2 regions of the Clostridium sp. LXY-7 genome follow, and region 1 is predicted to be linked to the other one. Evidence: riboswitches for the same ligand, from Rfam matches in the RefSeq annotation. Region 1 holds a riboswitch; the other holds the start of a gene.
The links. A riboswitch is a leader RNA that binds a small molecule or an ion and turns the genes downstream of it on or off. The one in region 1 is predicted to bind thiamine pyrophosphate.
Positions count from the first base shown of each region.

Region 1 (8,066 bases):
TTGCAAATTCTTTAAATGTTAGAGATGGTAATAGTACATCGCATAATATTATAGGTTCCCTTCAAAAAGGAAAAGAGGTTGAGATATTAGAAACTTCTAAGGGCTGGCATAAAATTAAATTCAATAACTCTACTGCCTATGTAAGTGCTGATTATATATCAACACCTGAGAATAGGCCTAATAGAGGCGATGAGGATACATCTACCCCAGCGCCATCACCTAATGGAACTATTGGAATAGTTAATTCTTATGGCCTTAATTTTAGAAAAGGTCCTAACACTAGTTATGAGATAATATCAGTAATCCCATATAATGGTCAAGTCCAGATAGTTGGTGAAAATAATGGCTGGTATCAAGTAAAATACAATAACACTTTAGGTTTTGCAAGCAAAGAGCACATTACTATTAGTAGCGGAGTTATTACTCCTCCTGATAATGGAAATAACACAGACGAATCTGTTGATCCTAATGTAACAGGGAAAATTGCCATTGTTAATGTAGATACTTTAAATATCAGATCTGGTCCTGGTGACAATTATGAAGTTATAGGTAAATCCAGATATGGGAATAAACTTCCGATAATTTCATACTCTAACGGTTGGTATAAAGTTAATCTTGATACTTCATCAGGTTATATAAATGGGGATTGCGTTACCATAGTGAATGAAAATATCTCTACACCTCCTATTGTTAAAGAAACTCCTTTAATAGAAAGCACATACACTGAAGCTGATGTTATTGCGGAATCTGAAAAATATTTAGGAGTTCCTTATGTATGGGGAGGTTTTACCCCCCTTGGATTTGACTGCTCTGGGCTAGTACAATATGTGTACAAGCAATTAGGTATAACTCTTGAAAGGTCAACCTATTATCAAGTTCATCAAGGAAAAACTGTCAGTAGAAGTGAACTAATGCCTGGTGACTTAATATTCTTTACCGGCACGCCAAATGACCCTAATGACATATCTCATGTGGGTATTTATAAAGGAAATGATTTATTTATTCATTCACCAAACCCTGGAGATTATGTAAGAGTTTCAAACTTAAATTCTGCATATTATGATAGTAGATACTATGTATCTAAAAGAATAATTACACCTTCAAAATAAGGTGAAGAAAGATATGATTAAAAGAAGCCTGTATCCAATGTGGACAGGCTTCTTTTGATTATATATGAATGCTTATATATTATAAACTTTTTCATGATTTTCTTTATGTGTTATTCTATCTTCTCTCTCAGCATACTTACCTGGTCCAAATCTTTCATCAAGACTCAGATATCCTGTAACTCTTGATATTCCTTGAATATCTGTACTATTACATTTAGGGCATTTAAACTTATCTCTTTGTATATAAGTTCCACAGCTTCTGCAATATTTTATATGATAATTGATACCTATATAACTTATATTAGTATTATTATATGCATATTTTATTATATCCATAATGGTCTCTGGTGTTGGGTAATCATCTATTTCTATGTAGCTTATGTGACCAGCATTACATAGTTTATGATATGGAGCTTCTATATTTATCTTATCAACTATAGATATTGGAAATGAAACAGGTATATGATAACTATTTGTATAATAATCTTTATCTGTTACTCCTTTTATTTCTCCAAAAACCTTTTTATCTTGCAGTATAAATTTACCACTCAAACCCTCTGCTGGTGTGGCATAACAGCTCCAGTTCAAACTTGTTTCAACCATCATTCTATCTGTAAAACTTCTTATATATTCAACTATTTCTATCCCTAATTTCTTTGCTTCTTCCGTTTCACCATGATGATTTCCTATAAGGGCTGTTATGGTTTCAGCAAGTCCTATAAATCCTATTACATAAGTTCCTTGCTTTAGTATAGGTTCTATAGAATCATCTGGCAACAACCCTTCTGAACCTTTCATTAATCCTTGACCAGCCACAAATGGTAAGTCTTTAACCCTTAGTTTCTTTAACAGTCCATATCTATGCATTAAAGATTCACTAGCCAACTCTAACCTACTGTCTAATAAATTATAAAATTTATCTATATCACCATTAGCAAGTATCCCCACTCTTGGAAGGTTAATTGTAGTTGGAGCTATGTTTCCTCTTCCCTTTGTTCCAGGTTCTCCATTTACATTGCCCATTAAATATGTTCTGCATCCCATAGTTGCTGGAACTATGCCTTGATCATAATAAACTTTATTAAAGTCTGCATCAATATTCATAAAAGTTGGGTTCATTCTCTTGCTTGCTACTCTACATGCAAGTTCAAATAAATAATAATAAGGTTCCCCTTCATTCTTATTTACACCATCTTTTACCCTAAATATTATATTAGGGAAAATTGGTTGCTCACCATTACCTAATCCTTTTTCATATTGCTCTAAGAATATTTCACACACCATTGCGGCATCCTTAGATGTTGGTAATCCTATATTTACAGAACTAAATGGCACCTGTGATCCTGCTCTACTATGCATAGTATTTAAATTAAATACTACTCCTTGCATAGCTTGTGCTACTCTGCTTCTTAATTTTTTCTCTACTAGCTGTTCTATCTTCTCATTATCTATTCCTAACTCAACTAATTCATCTCTAATTTCTTGTCTAGTAGGATCTACAAATATGCCCATGTCGTTATCGAAATCTGGATGGGATTGGCCACCAAACATATCATTTTGGGTAGATTGAAGAAGTATACATGAAAGCTCTGCTGCTGATTCTATTCTTTTAGGAGGTTTTATCGTTCCATACCCAGTATTAAAGCCTCTTTCCAAAACTTCTCTAGTAGGTATATGAAGACAGTTTGTAGTTAAATTATAACTATCTAAATCATGATAATATAAATCTCCATTTTCATGAGCTCTAGCTAGGTGCTTAGGCATATTATATAAGTTATGCCACTTGTTTGACTCAGATGCTATTCTTAATAATTTAGAGCTGAAATTATTACCTACATTTGCATTATCTCTATCCGTCTCAACTCCAATTTGATTTATAGCCTTCATCAAGTCAGATTTTATTTCTCTTAATCTAGTTCTCTCTTTTCTATAGTTAGCATAGGCTATTCCTATAGGTTTATGTCCATTTTCTAAAAGTGTTCCCTGTACTATATTCTGTATTTCCTCTACTGTAAGCTCATTAACTTCAAGATTTTCTATTCTCTTTATAATTTTTTGTGTTAGCTCGATTTTCTCGCTCTCTTTTAAATTATAATTTATTTCATCAGCTGAACCTTTTATAGCTTTCGTTATCTTAACAGAATTGAATTCGACCTTTCTTCCATCACGTTTAACGACAAAAATCATTAATTCTACCCCCTTTATTTCCTTACAAACAATTTAAATTATATCCCACAAAATCTTTCTAATCAATTTGTGAGTAACTATGAAATTTCATCCTTTTTTGAATAAACACTATCGACTTCTAAGCCTATAGTGTTTTACAACAAAATTTTAAGTTGACAATTAATAATTAAATTTCTATATAGTTTAATTAGAGAAATGCATAAAATAATTTTCTCTGATAATACTATAGTTATTATTTAACATAATAATTAAGGTCAAATATTTTTAGAAGGGAGTTCCGTATTTTAGTCATGTTTTAATGACAATACCGTGGTTACACGGGATTTTAAGCCCTTGGAGTGTTATCGACCTAACAGGAGTAGCATAGCAAAACTGAACACTATGAAAAGGGAAAAAATTATATATTTTATAATTTTTATAACGGAGATTTATATGAAAACAGGAACAGTTAAATGGTTTAATTCAGAAAAAGGCTTTGGCTTCTTAGCCGTTGAGGGTGAGGAGGATGTATTTGTACATTTTTCTGCTATTGGTGGAGAGGGATATAAAGCATTAGAAGAAGGTCAAAAAGTTCAATTTGATGTAGTTACTGGAGACAGAGGTCCCCAAGCTGCAAATGTAGTAAAAATTTAATAGAGAAAGGCAACCAGAAGGTTGCAGGTAAGCACTCACTTTGTTCGTTAGAGAAGGGCAGCAAGCTGCAGGGAAGCATTCGCTTCGCTCACTAGTTAAGGAAGCTTTTGCATTGCAAAAGCAATTATATCAAGTGCTTGTTCAAGCCACTTCTCTGACGCTGTCAATTCTCTACGCCTTTGGCGTACTTCTCTGCAACCTACGGTTGCTATTATCTAAATAAATTGCTTTGCAATTTATTTAAGGAGTATAATAATGATTGGTAGACTAATTGATAAAAATAACCTAGAAGCTTTTGTAGAATTTATTGATGGTAGTACCTATTGCATTACACTAGATAAGATCCCCACTAACTCTAAAGTTGGAGATGTGGTAAATATAAATTCTTCTATTCCTACTAATGTACAAAATAGAAAAACTATAGATTTTTTCTAGTATATTGATGTTTAACTTTTTTTATGCTATGCTCTTATTGAGCAAATTAATAATAAAAATTGTGCTGGGGGTGCCTGTGGCTGAGAAATGAGTTTTCATTAACCCTTAAACCTGAACTAGGTAATGCTAGCGTAGGGAAGCGTTTAATAAACTTAACTACATTTGTTAATTAACGTATTCCTATTGGAATACGTTTTTTTAATTCTATCTATTTAAAATTATTAATGAAATCTCTAATAATTTTATTTGAAAATCTACTACCCCTTTAAGCACTAAAAGGAGGATTTTATGAGTATTTTAGAAAATCTAGAGAAAATTTCAACCAGTTGGACTACCATCTTAACCTTAATAGGTATTTTTCTTCTATTTTTAGCCTTTATTAAAATAAAGAAGGTTAAATTTAGCTCAAGACTTGTAACTCATATATCATTAGCTGTTGCCATGAGTGTAGTACTACAGTTTTTAAAGCTATTTCAATTGCCCTTTGGAGGGAGTGCTACCCTTGGTAGTATGCTACCTATAATTCTTATATCACTTTTATATGGACCTTATATAGGTATATTTACTGGTTTTGTATATGGAATATTAAATTTCATCATAGGACCAGCATACATACTTCATCCTATCCAAGTGTTATTTGATTATACTTTACCCTTTATGGCTATAGGGCTAGCAGGATTATTTAAGGATAATAAATTCTTAGCTACTTCTGTTGCTTTTGGTGGTAAATTCATATGTCACTTCATAGCCGGAGTAGTGTTTTGGGGAAGCTATGCAGCAGATTATAATTTAACTCCTGTAGTTTATTCCTTCCTATATAATGGTTCCTATGTTTTAGTTGATGCCCTAATATGTATAGCTATAATCTCTGTAATAGATGTGAAAACTATTATTAGGAGAATTTCAGTACAAGCTTAAATTATTTTTAAATATTTTATCCCATTTTAAAAAGCTCTGTTTTAATATATCGTTGGTCTTTGAACTACATATTAAAACAGAGCCTTTATTAAAATCCTTCTGGTTTTTCCTTAGTTATACTTATATTCCAGATACCTTGCTCATATTTATTAAAGCAATAGTATTGCACTGGCTTTTCATTTCCTTTAGTTTCGAAGGTTATTATAGACTTATATCTAGTACTTGTATATCCTTGAGTTTTTACATTAAGTACTATATCATAATCTTCTTTTTTAGAGTTATCCTCTATTAATTTCACATTAGGTATATTTTTTAAGCTATCCTTAAAATTTTCTATATCTAGGGATAATTGAAATTTTGCTACATCTATATCTGATCCTATATTAATCCCTATTTTTTTTGATTTCACATCTCCTTGATTATAGGTTTGAATAGCATTTATTATAGTATTATAGTAAACTTCATCAAAATCTATAGGTTTTCTAATATTAGAAAAGTTTTTTATTATATCGTTATCAAGTCTTTTAGATACAATAAAATTTTGGGTATCACTATAAAAATTAGCTACTTCATTTTTATCCCATCCCGCAATATAATTAAAAGTTCTTACATCCGTAGGTGATACATGAATTTCAAATATATAATCCGGCTTTATAGTTGTCTTTTGTTCTACTACTTTTGCCTTAGATAATATTTTATATATCTCCTTTACTGCATCTTTATCTGTAACCGTAAATTTATAACTCTTGTCTCTAGTACTTTGTATACTTATTTTCATTGATCTTCCTTCCGCCATATAGGAAAATTCTTCATTATTAAAGATACTACATGCCGTGAAAATAAATATACTAAATGCAACCAACATAATCCCTATAAGTTTTCTCACTTTTTTCACTTTCGTCCTCCACTACTGTTTTTCTTAAATTATAATATTTGTTTATGAGTAAATCAAACTTTACTATTCTTTAAAAGAAAAAGTTTTTACAATGTTTTCAAATACTACTTTAGTATTTTCCTTTAGATTTTTATCTTTTACAGAAAAACTTATCTTTACCACACAATTTTTATACGGTATATGATATTCATAATTTCTATTTATATTTTTGGCTTGAATACTTAAATCATACTGTATTAATTTGCTATTGATGTTATTTATATTAACATCTTCTACAATATACTCCTTTACGCCTAACCCTTTTAACTCCTTAAAGGTTTCTTCTAATGCCATGTTAATATCATCATTCATTACCTTTACCGATCCATTAATACCTGCATCATTAGAAATAAATTCACTAATATAAACACTTTTTCCTATTCCATTATTTCTAATATTAATTAACCAGTCGCTTGGTAGATTGTATTTTATATTTCCATTTGATATAGTATACTCTTTAAATTCTATCATATTATTTTGAGTTAATGTAGCAACTTTTAGCTTTTCTTCAAAATATCCTCCAAATACCATTATAGTTATCATAAGTATTGACAATACACCTGCTAAAAGTAGTTTTCTTTTATTTTCCTCTAAGGCTCCCATGTTCCTATACCTCCTTCTTATAGTACTATAATATGAAAACCTTTGAATTTGTAGAACATGAAATATATGCTTAAAAATATATTAAAATCTCCTAAAACAATTATAACCACAATTAAATCAAATATAAAAAACAGGCTATTATATAAACACTTTTAACTCTTTATTTGAAAAGTGTTTATGTAATAGCCTAAATTAAAATTAAAGTTTCTTTGTTACTAGTTCCTTTTCATTGGCACCACTACAGTGTTAGCTTTAATATCATAATACATTAACCAATGGCCTTCATCCTCATTTTTTTCACTAGGCATAAAAGTAACAAAGCCTGTTTTTCCACCATATGGTTGATCTTCTATACTCTTAGTTCCTGGTATTGCATAAATTATATGCTTAAGTCTCCCTGTATTATCCCATTTATATCCAATCATAAAATGCTTATGTCTTGAAATATATGGATAATAACAAACCATAGGATAATATACTACCGCATATTTATTATAATCATACATACAATACATGTCTTCTATCTTATTTATATGAGCTTTGTACCATAAACAGTTACTCATATTTTTATTTGCTCCGATTTTTTCTAGACCTTTTATTATACCTTTAAAAAATTCTCCCATGTTTCCTAATGGATATTCTAAATCATCAACTAATTCCTTAGCCATATCCTTATATTTTTTCTCATCTTCTTTTTTATCTTCTTTATATTTGTCTTTACAACCATATTTATCTTCCTTAATCTTCTCTATTTGTTTTTCATAATCATCAAAATATCCATGATCTTTCTTGTTCCCACATGAACATTTTTCTTTGTCCATCTCTTTATGATGCCCTTTCTCTTCCATGATTTTCTCTACTTTTTTCCCTATAATTTCCTCCACTACTTCTTTTATAGTTTTTTCCATTTCTTCATGATTCATATGATCCTTACATTTTTTCGCTTCCTTCATTTCCATCTTGTGGTCATCATCATGTTTCATATGATCTTTACATTTTTTATCTTTTTTCACTTCCATCTCGTAGTCATCATCATGTTTCATATGATCCTTACATTTTTTCTCTTCCTTCATTTCCATCTTATGGTCATCATCATGCCTCATATGATCCTTACATTTTTTCTCTTCCTTCATTTCCATCTCATAGTCATCATCATGTTTCATATGGTCCTTACATTTCTTCTCTTCTTTCATTTCCATCTCATAGTCATCATCATGTTTCATATGGTCCTTACATTTCTTCTCTTC
Region 1 is NZ_JBLLJL010000004.1:62-8,127, reverse strand. Features, by position in the region: gene ACI48Q_RS13310 (SH3 domain-containing protein) at 1-1,109, shown strand, start outside; gene nrdD (anaerobic ribonucleoside-triphosphate reductase) at 1,182-3,296, opposite strand; gene ACI48Q_RS13300 (cold-shock protein) at 3,729-3,929, shown strand; gene ACI48Q_RS13295 (hypothetical protein) at 4,185-4,364, shown strand; TPP riboswitch at 4,421-4,519, shown strand; gene thiT (energy-coupled thiamine transporter ThiT) at 4,653-5,282, shown strand; gene ACI48Q_RS13285 (YhfM domain-containing protein) at 5,371-6,177, opposite strand; gene ACI48Q_RS13280 (hypothetical protein) at 6,241-6,819, opposite strand; partial or broken gene ACI48Q_RS13275 (hypothetical protein) at 7,035-8,066, opposite strand, start outside.

Region 2 (8,066 bases), on a different contig from region 1:
TGAGTCTGCACAAACTATCTAAGTAAATAATCATGATAGGTCTTGATATGAAGATTATCCTCTAAATTACGCTCAACAATTTTCCTGTATCTTGCATTCCGTGGAGTAGTTTTTCTGGATTCAATTTGAACTTATTCGGAGACAATCAATTTCTCTCGCCAATCATAACCTTTGGTAAATACTTTGAGGAGGGAGATACTGTACAACTACCAGTTTCCGTACAAATCCATCATGCAGCCGCAGATGGTTACCATGTTTCTCAATTTCTTGCTGAGCTACAAAAATTCGCATTAACAGCAGAAGAATGGTTGTTATAAACCATTTTTATTACATTATATATTTTTAATCGTATTTCATATAAAAAAGGAAGCATATCATAATTGTTTCTGCTTCCTTTTTTATTTCCTCTATTCCGCTGGTGTTTTCATGGTCTATATATGCAGTTCTAACAACATTAATTTTATAAAAAGCTTATTTGTATTATGTAGTTTCACTATTGAAACTTATATATTTAAACCATTTTTATATAAATCATAAAAATGATGTGTTGGCCCATTACCTTTACCTATGTTTAATGAATGCTCAATTGCTGTTGTAATATATTTTTTAGCCTGCTTTACAGCAATAGACATGGTCATACCTAGTGCAAGATTGGAAGTAATAGCAGAAGAGAAAGTGCAACCTGTCCCATGAGTATTTTTTGTATTTATACGCTGGGTTTCAAAATAATAAAACTCTTTACCATCATATAGAATATCCAGTGCATCCCCAATAGCATGACCACCTTTGACAAGAACGTTTTTGCACCCCATATCATAAATAAGCTTTGCCGCTGTTTTCATATCTTCTGCACTGCTTATCTTAATATTTGATATCTTCTCAGCCTCTGGAATATTAGGCGTAAGTAAATCAGCATAGGGTAGTACAACCTTGATCAGCGTGTCTATGGAATTAGGATTCATAAGAGGGCAACCATTTTTCGCATACATGACAGGATCAATTACAACATTGTATGGTTTATATTGCTCCAGCTTTCTTGCTACTGCTTCCATGCAAGGTTGTGTAGACAGCATACCAATTTTCACAGCGTCAACCTCCATATCTTCAAATATGGCATCAATCTGCTTCTCAATCATATCTGGGGTAACATCCTGTATATCAATAACACGGCTTGTATTTTCTGCTACCACTGAAACAATTACACTCATTCCAAACACCCCATGGGCAGAAAATGTCTTTAAATCAGCTTGTATTCCAGCACCTCCACTGCAATCTGATCCAGCAATACTAAGTACCTTTTTCATTGAAATTCCTCCTTTTTTCCTTTATGTATATATAATAAATTAGGGTACTTCTCTATACGGAGAAGCACCCTAATCATATACAAATTTCGTATGTGATTTGCTTCCCTACGTCAGTATTAACCAACAGGTTCAAAGGGTCAGGTTTTACCTTCTCAACTACTTATAGTCCCCCCGCAAATGTTAATTATATTCATTTTTATACTTAAGGCATCTTCAAAAAATAAATAAGTCAAAATCCTCGTCTATTTTGAGTTATACTGCGTTAACAGAACCCTTAGATAGTGCTACTATCTGCGAAACCTGTTTCCTTGTCTAACTCAAAATATACTTCCCATCTTTTACTTATTATTTATTTTCAGATACCTAATGACCCTATGTTAAATAATAATAGGGTACTTCTCTACACAGAGAAGCACCCTAATCATATACAAATTTCGTATGTGATTTGCTTCCCTACGTCGGTATTAACCAACAGGTTCAAAGGGTCAGGTTTTACCTTCTCAACTACTATGTAGTCCCCCCGCAAATATTAAGAATATTATTAATATTGATTATATTCCATAGTAGCAATATGGTCAAGTTACAAAAGAAGTTTTAGATATAAAATGAATCCTTATAAACCCTTGACTAATTCAGAAAATTCTATAGTATTCCTGTTATATATATCTTTTTATTAGAATTTTTCTTCAACATGTTTAGTTGTAAAAAATGCTGCAATGATTGAAATTGGTAATACACTCAAGGCCGTGACTACTGGAATTATTGGTAGCATAAGCGACACATATAGTAACCAGCAAATCGGCACATATAATAGTAATATTCCTATACCAATGATTGTTGTTCCTATGAATCTAGCTATATCTAGCTTTCCTAAAAGTGATACAAATAATAATCCTAGTGTTGTTAATGAAAACAGATAGCTCATAGAATTAAAAAAGATTGTAGTCCCTATAATGAGTATTAATTGAAGTGGTAATAAATCTGCAATAGCCTCAACAATAGATTGTTTTCTCATTCGAAGAATAAATATAAATAGACTAACTAGGGCAAATATCATAGTTTGAACAATAAAAAGAACTTCTGTATTGCTTGTCTCAGTCAGATTAAATATATTTGCCGCTAATCTTATAATGCCCCAACTTAATGCAGCCATGATAAATATTGTTCCAATCAACCTAGTCATTCCAATGAAGATTTGATGTGGCTGTATATTTCCATTCTTAATTTGTAAAACAAACCAAATTAAAGTAGCAAAAATAGCACATACTGCAAGGAAAAAAGCTACATCACCATTCATTAAAATTAAATGACCTGGTAAAAACGGAAAATAAATTCCTTCTTTTTCTGAATTATTTCCTTGAAATTGCTCTTTTGCACTATAATCAACAATTTTTAAATAATTATATGCTGTTTTATCATTAAAGTTTTCATAATTATCCGACATTGCACCATAATTTTCAACACCTTCTGTCACTGTAAAATTAAGGCCTGAATATCCTGCATCTAAAAATCTAGTCAAATCGGTAACATTTGGCATTTTGTGATATAAATCTGCTGTAAAAGAAAAAGCTATGGGATGAGAAACTGCTGATTTAAAATAATGCATAAGATCATAATTATAATTAGAAGTTTCAAACATCAGTAATCCACCACGATTACCGCGTCCATCCACATTAATAACAAGATCTACCAACGTTTTTAATTCTGGATGAGATTCTACAAATGCTTTCGAACCAAAGGTTCCTAATTCCTCACCATCACAGAGTAAAAAATATAAATCATTTTTTAAGTCATTATTTTTTGATTGCTTTCGCATAGCTTCAAGCAAAGCAGAAACAGAAATCGTGTTATCGCCTGCTCCCAAAGTACCTTTTTCTGTATCGTAGTGAGCCATGATTAATACTCCTCGATCTGTATCCGGCGCATCTAATTTAACCAAAATATTTTTTAGTATAAGTTCATCTTTTTCATTAATATGAACTTCATTTCGAATATATTCTTCTATTTCATTTTCTTCTCCTAACTCGCTTTTCAGTTTCTCAATAGAGTAAACTTCAGTTTCAATGATAGGCTCTAATCCCATTTCTCTGATTTGTGATAGAATATATGAGCGTACTGACTCAATCTCTTCTGAGCCAGCTGGATGTGGTGTTACCGTCATAGCCTTCAGATTATCAAGCATCTGCCTATAAGCTGTGTAATCTGCATCCGATTCTGAAGGTACTGATGTTGGTTTTACTTGCAAAACTCCTACTAAAATACCTGTTATTAAAACCAAAATCATAAAAAAAATAGATGTTATTTTGAATATTCTTTGATTTTCATATGCAAAAAAATTTTTAATCGAATTCCAAATTTTGTTCATTTTTCCTCCTACTATATTATGCATTTTTTCTAGAGTGCATTTATATAATTCACTCTTATACAAGTAAATTTACCAATTTAAGCTTTAATTCTTCTAGCATAAGTCACTCAACCAATTACTGCAGGTTTAGTATTATTGTCACCGCTAACTTCACTATAAACATCTGCAAAGTGGTGACAATAGGATTGTCCAATTCATGATAAATAGGAATATTGTAAAACTCTATCAAAATTGTATCGACAGTGGAAATCAGCATGTTTTGTACCTTATGGCATTTGGGGCAATAATCTCTGGACATAACATATCTCTTAACAAAGCTGCACTCTGTCAGTATTGTAACTTACAGAGTGTTGCTCTGTCAATGAGCTAACAATAGAAATGATAAAACACAAAAATGAGAAACACTTTATATTACTAACCTGTTGACTGTCTATCTCGTTGTTGATGCTCTTGCCTCCGTTTTCCCGCTCAGACAGTACGTCACTTTCGAGAGACACAGTGTTTACATTCCGGACTTCTATGACAGCGTTTCTCTTGAGCCCTGTGATAAAACTAATTATCTTCGTATCTCTCCATAATTTTCATCAAGTATTTTTTGAAATTTTGTCTCACACTTAGAGGTTCAATGATCTCACATTTTCTGCCAAATTTAAGAAGTACATTATACCCATCTTCATTGTCTACAATGGGGTATTTCGCAATATAATTATTTTCATTACGAGCAATGATATAGTCTTCCCCAAATCGCTCAATTACTTTATCTTTTAAAGATTTATCTATTCTAATAATTACTGTTACTATATCTTTTGTCATCCAATTCGAATCATCCATTGGTAATGGTACAAAATCCCTTGGAGTAAAAGTTTCTTCTGATAGCTGAACATCACTCATTCTGGCCAGCTTGAATATTCTATAATCATTTCGTTCAATACTAAAGGCTTGTAAATACCAGCTGCTTTCCTTAAAAACTACTTTGTAAGATTCCACTTTACGAGAAGTTCCATCACCACTTTTATCCGTGTAATTGAATAACAAATATCGCTTATCATTCATTGCTGTTTCTATAACTTTAAGCAATATTCGTAATGAGCGATTTCCCTGATTAGATTCTAAATCTATTGAGAAGTTTTGGTTACTAATATTTTGTTTTAATAAATCGTTTTTCTCTGTCATACTCTGCAATTTGGTCAAAGTACTAGCGATTTCTTTATTATCTAGCAACTGATTATAGCTTTGTAAGCTGGTTATTAAGCTTTGAACATCTTTTGGAGTAAATAGCTTTTTATCAACTTTATAAGATTTCATTAAACTTACCCCACCTGTAGAACCTCTAGTTACCATAATAGGCATTCCTGCAATATTTAAAGCATCGATATCTCTGAATATTGTTCTCCTACTTACTTCCAGTTTTTCAGCTAGTTCACTAGTGGGTACTACTTCTCTTTCTAAAAGAAGCATGATAATTGCGATCAGACGTTGGATTTTCATAAAAAAGATTCACCTCAAGTTTAATTATGACATACTTATGTCATAATGGTCATGATAAAGTATAACTATACTTAAAATAAAAATTATATGGAGGGATTTGAAATGAGTAATTTCAAAATTGAAGAAAAAGAGGCTTTTCGTTTCGTAGGTTTTAAAACAAAATTAGAAGGCTCAGAAAAAATTCATTCAGAACAATTTTCTAATCAAAAAACTGAATTTTTCAAAGGTATAATTCAAAGTGGAAAGATGTCTTTACTTAAGCCAATTTCTGAGTGTAATTACGGTTACGGAGCAGTAACAACTGATAGGTGCAACACTTTCTATTATGCAGGTGTTAAAACAACACAACCAGTGATTAATGAAACCGAAGAAGTTTTATTCTCAGAGGGAAAATATCTGGTTCTTGTTGGGAAAGGTGGACTATCTCGCTTAGCATTTGATAAACTTGAAGATCAGGCATTTAAAGAAATTCTTACTGAAGAATACGATTATGAATATAGTGGAAACCCCATTGCTGAAATCCTATTAAACGGTAATCCAGCAGACTCAGAAGTGGAAGTATGGATACCAGTTAATCAAAAATAATTATAGCGATTACAAATCTGAACATAGTATATCAAAAACAAAAGGACTAAACCACGAGGGTTCAAGTCCTTTTGCTTCATTCTTCGATGGTGGTGGAGCTGAAGTGCGGTCTTTAAAACCCACTAATAGTTAAACATATTAGATATTAGTACTCAAATCCAACTCTTCTAAAGTTTATAACTTTAGCTGATCTATGACCTCACGCTGGATGTTCAACCGCTTACTCTGAAATGTTTCTGAAGAATTTATGTTAAAATAAGGTAATATAGTAATTTTACAAAAATATTGATATATATTTGTAATTTTTATATAATTGGTGTATCTTAAGTATGGAGGTATCAATAAAATGATTATTACAAATTTTTAATAAATATACTTAAATGAATATATGGTAATAAGTTTAGTGCCTAAGCCTATAGGCTTTATTGTGTTTTTCTTTATGCTAGTAAGTAGAAGAAGTCGTTTTATAGAGTTAAGTTCACATTTTTTCACAAGAATAGTTGATTAATCATGGTAAAATCAACCACACTTTTGCATGAAAATAAATATAGATTTTTAACTGTAAGAAGGCTAAGGCTTCTTACAGTTTTTTTATAACACAATGAGCTTATTTGTCTGGGAGAATTAAATTAATGTATAAAATAAAGGAGTATTATAATGAGAGTATATAATATTACTTATAAGGATTGGGAGATAGGATTAACTAATAAAGGGGGAGTTACAAATGTTTAAGAATTTTTTGAAAAAGGCTTCTTGTTTAGTGGAAAGACTAATTCAACTGGAGGAAGTTCTAAATGATGAATATTTTAAAAATAATAACCTTGAAATACTAAAACAGCAGAATGATGAATTATTTTATGAAATTACAAAGGAGGGATATGAAAAGAGTTATTTAAATCCTGATTATTCCTGTGGGATACTAGAGGACAAGCTTCGACAGATTGCCTTAAGTATATATTCTGATATCTTTGATTCCATTAAATACGCTTTTTCTCATGAAAAGAATAATCTATTTAGGCTAAGGGTTTTAATTGAGAAAATGATGTCTCAGGATGTTACAGAAAATGCTTTAATAGATATCTACAGAGAATATAAAATAGAAACCTTAGGACTTCAGGTTTCAGAGTTTATGAGGGAAAGATATAATATTAACAACCACTATATAAATGATATTATTGAGAATTCTGACTTGAAGGAATTAAATTATCTTTATAAGTATGGGAAAAGAATTAGTAAATATGAAATTCAAGTGGCTAAATTTTTTCAATCCTATGATAAAGAAAAAATAAGAGCTACTGCAAATTTAATTGTAAATGCTTATTTTCAGGGCTTTAAGGTTGAAAGCAAAGAAATTGGTGACAGAAAAGAAATTAGAATTAGGTTTAATGTGGGTCAAGAACTATTAGTTAGAGACATTATGATGATTTTAAAGGAAAGAGGTTATTATGGCTTTGCACCTCTACCTTTGGTAGTTGAGGAGAATGAGCAAGTGAGTTATGATCATAGATTTAATAATGCTTTAGTACTTGATGAAGAATTTAAGAACCTATTCCTTGAAAAAATTAAACAGGAGTATAAAGAAAAGGAAACGATACTGCTTAGGCATTCAGGGATTATTTGGTTTGAGACCTTTGGAGAAGAGGCATTTTCACCTATTGACAAGAAGCATGTATTAAAATTTACAAAGGTACAAAGTGAATATATGGGGAAAATAAGAAAAACATATGCAGGATCTAAAGAAACCTATATACCAGATATTAATTCAAGTGATACTCAGATAGCATTTCCTTCGCCTCGGATAGGACAAAATTTTGAGGAAATATTTGAAGAAATTATGAAAATAAACACCTTAGATGTTGATAAGTATGAAACAATCCAGCAAATAATGATTCATGCCCTAGATAAAGCAGATTTTGTTCGTGTAAAAGGAAAGGGGACCAATAAAACAGATATTAGAGTAAAAATGCACGAATTACAAAATCCTGAGAGAGAGACTCTTTATGCAAATGCTGGAGCAAATGTTAATATTCCTGTTGGAGAAATTTATACTTCTCCTGTATTAAAAGGAACAAATGGAGTTCTACACCTTGAAGAAACATTTTTAGATGGATTGAGTTATAAAAATTTAATATTGGTATTTGAAGATGGATATATTTCAGAGTATTCATGTGAAAATTTCGAGGAAGAAGCTAAAAATTTAGAATACATCGAGGAGAATCTTTTCTTCACACATAGTACTTTACCTATGGGAGAATTTGCAATAGGAACCAACACCCTTGCATATGTGGTTGCTAAAAAATATGGAATAATGGATAAATTACCCA
Region 2 is NZ_JBLLJL010000010.1:10,670-18,735, forward strand. Features, by position in the region: partial or broken gene ACI48Q_RS20330 (CatA-like O-acetyltransferase) at 75-317, shown strand; gene thiD (bifunctional hydroxymethylpyrimidine kinase/phosphomethylpyrimidine kinase) at 504-1,304, opposite strand; TPP riboswitch at 1,389-1,487, opposite strand; TPP riboswitch at 1,737-1,836, opposite strand; gene ACI48Q_RS20340 (M28 family peptidase) at 1,978-3,669, opposite strand; gene ACI48Q_RS20345 (helix-turn-helix transcriptional regulator) at 4,222-5,157, opposite strand; gene ACI48Q_RS20350 (GyrI-like domain-containing protein) at 5,260-5,742, shown strand; gene ACI48Q_RS20355 (aminopeptidase) at 6,467-8,066, shown strand, end outside.
Region 2: another riboswitch for thiamine pyrophosphate. It lies ahead of thiD (bifunctional hydroxymethylpyrimidine kinase/phosphomethylpyrimidine kinase); the one in region 1 lies ahead of thiT (energy-coupled thiamine transporter ThiT).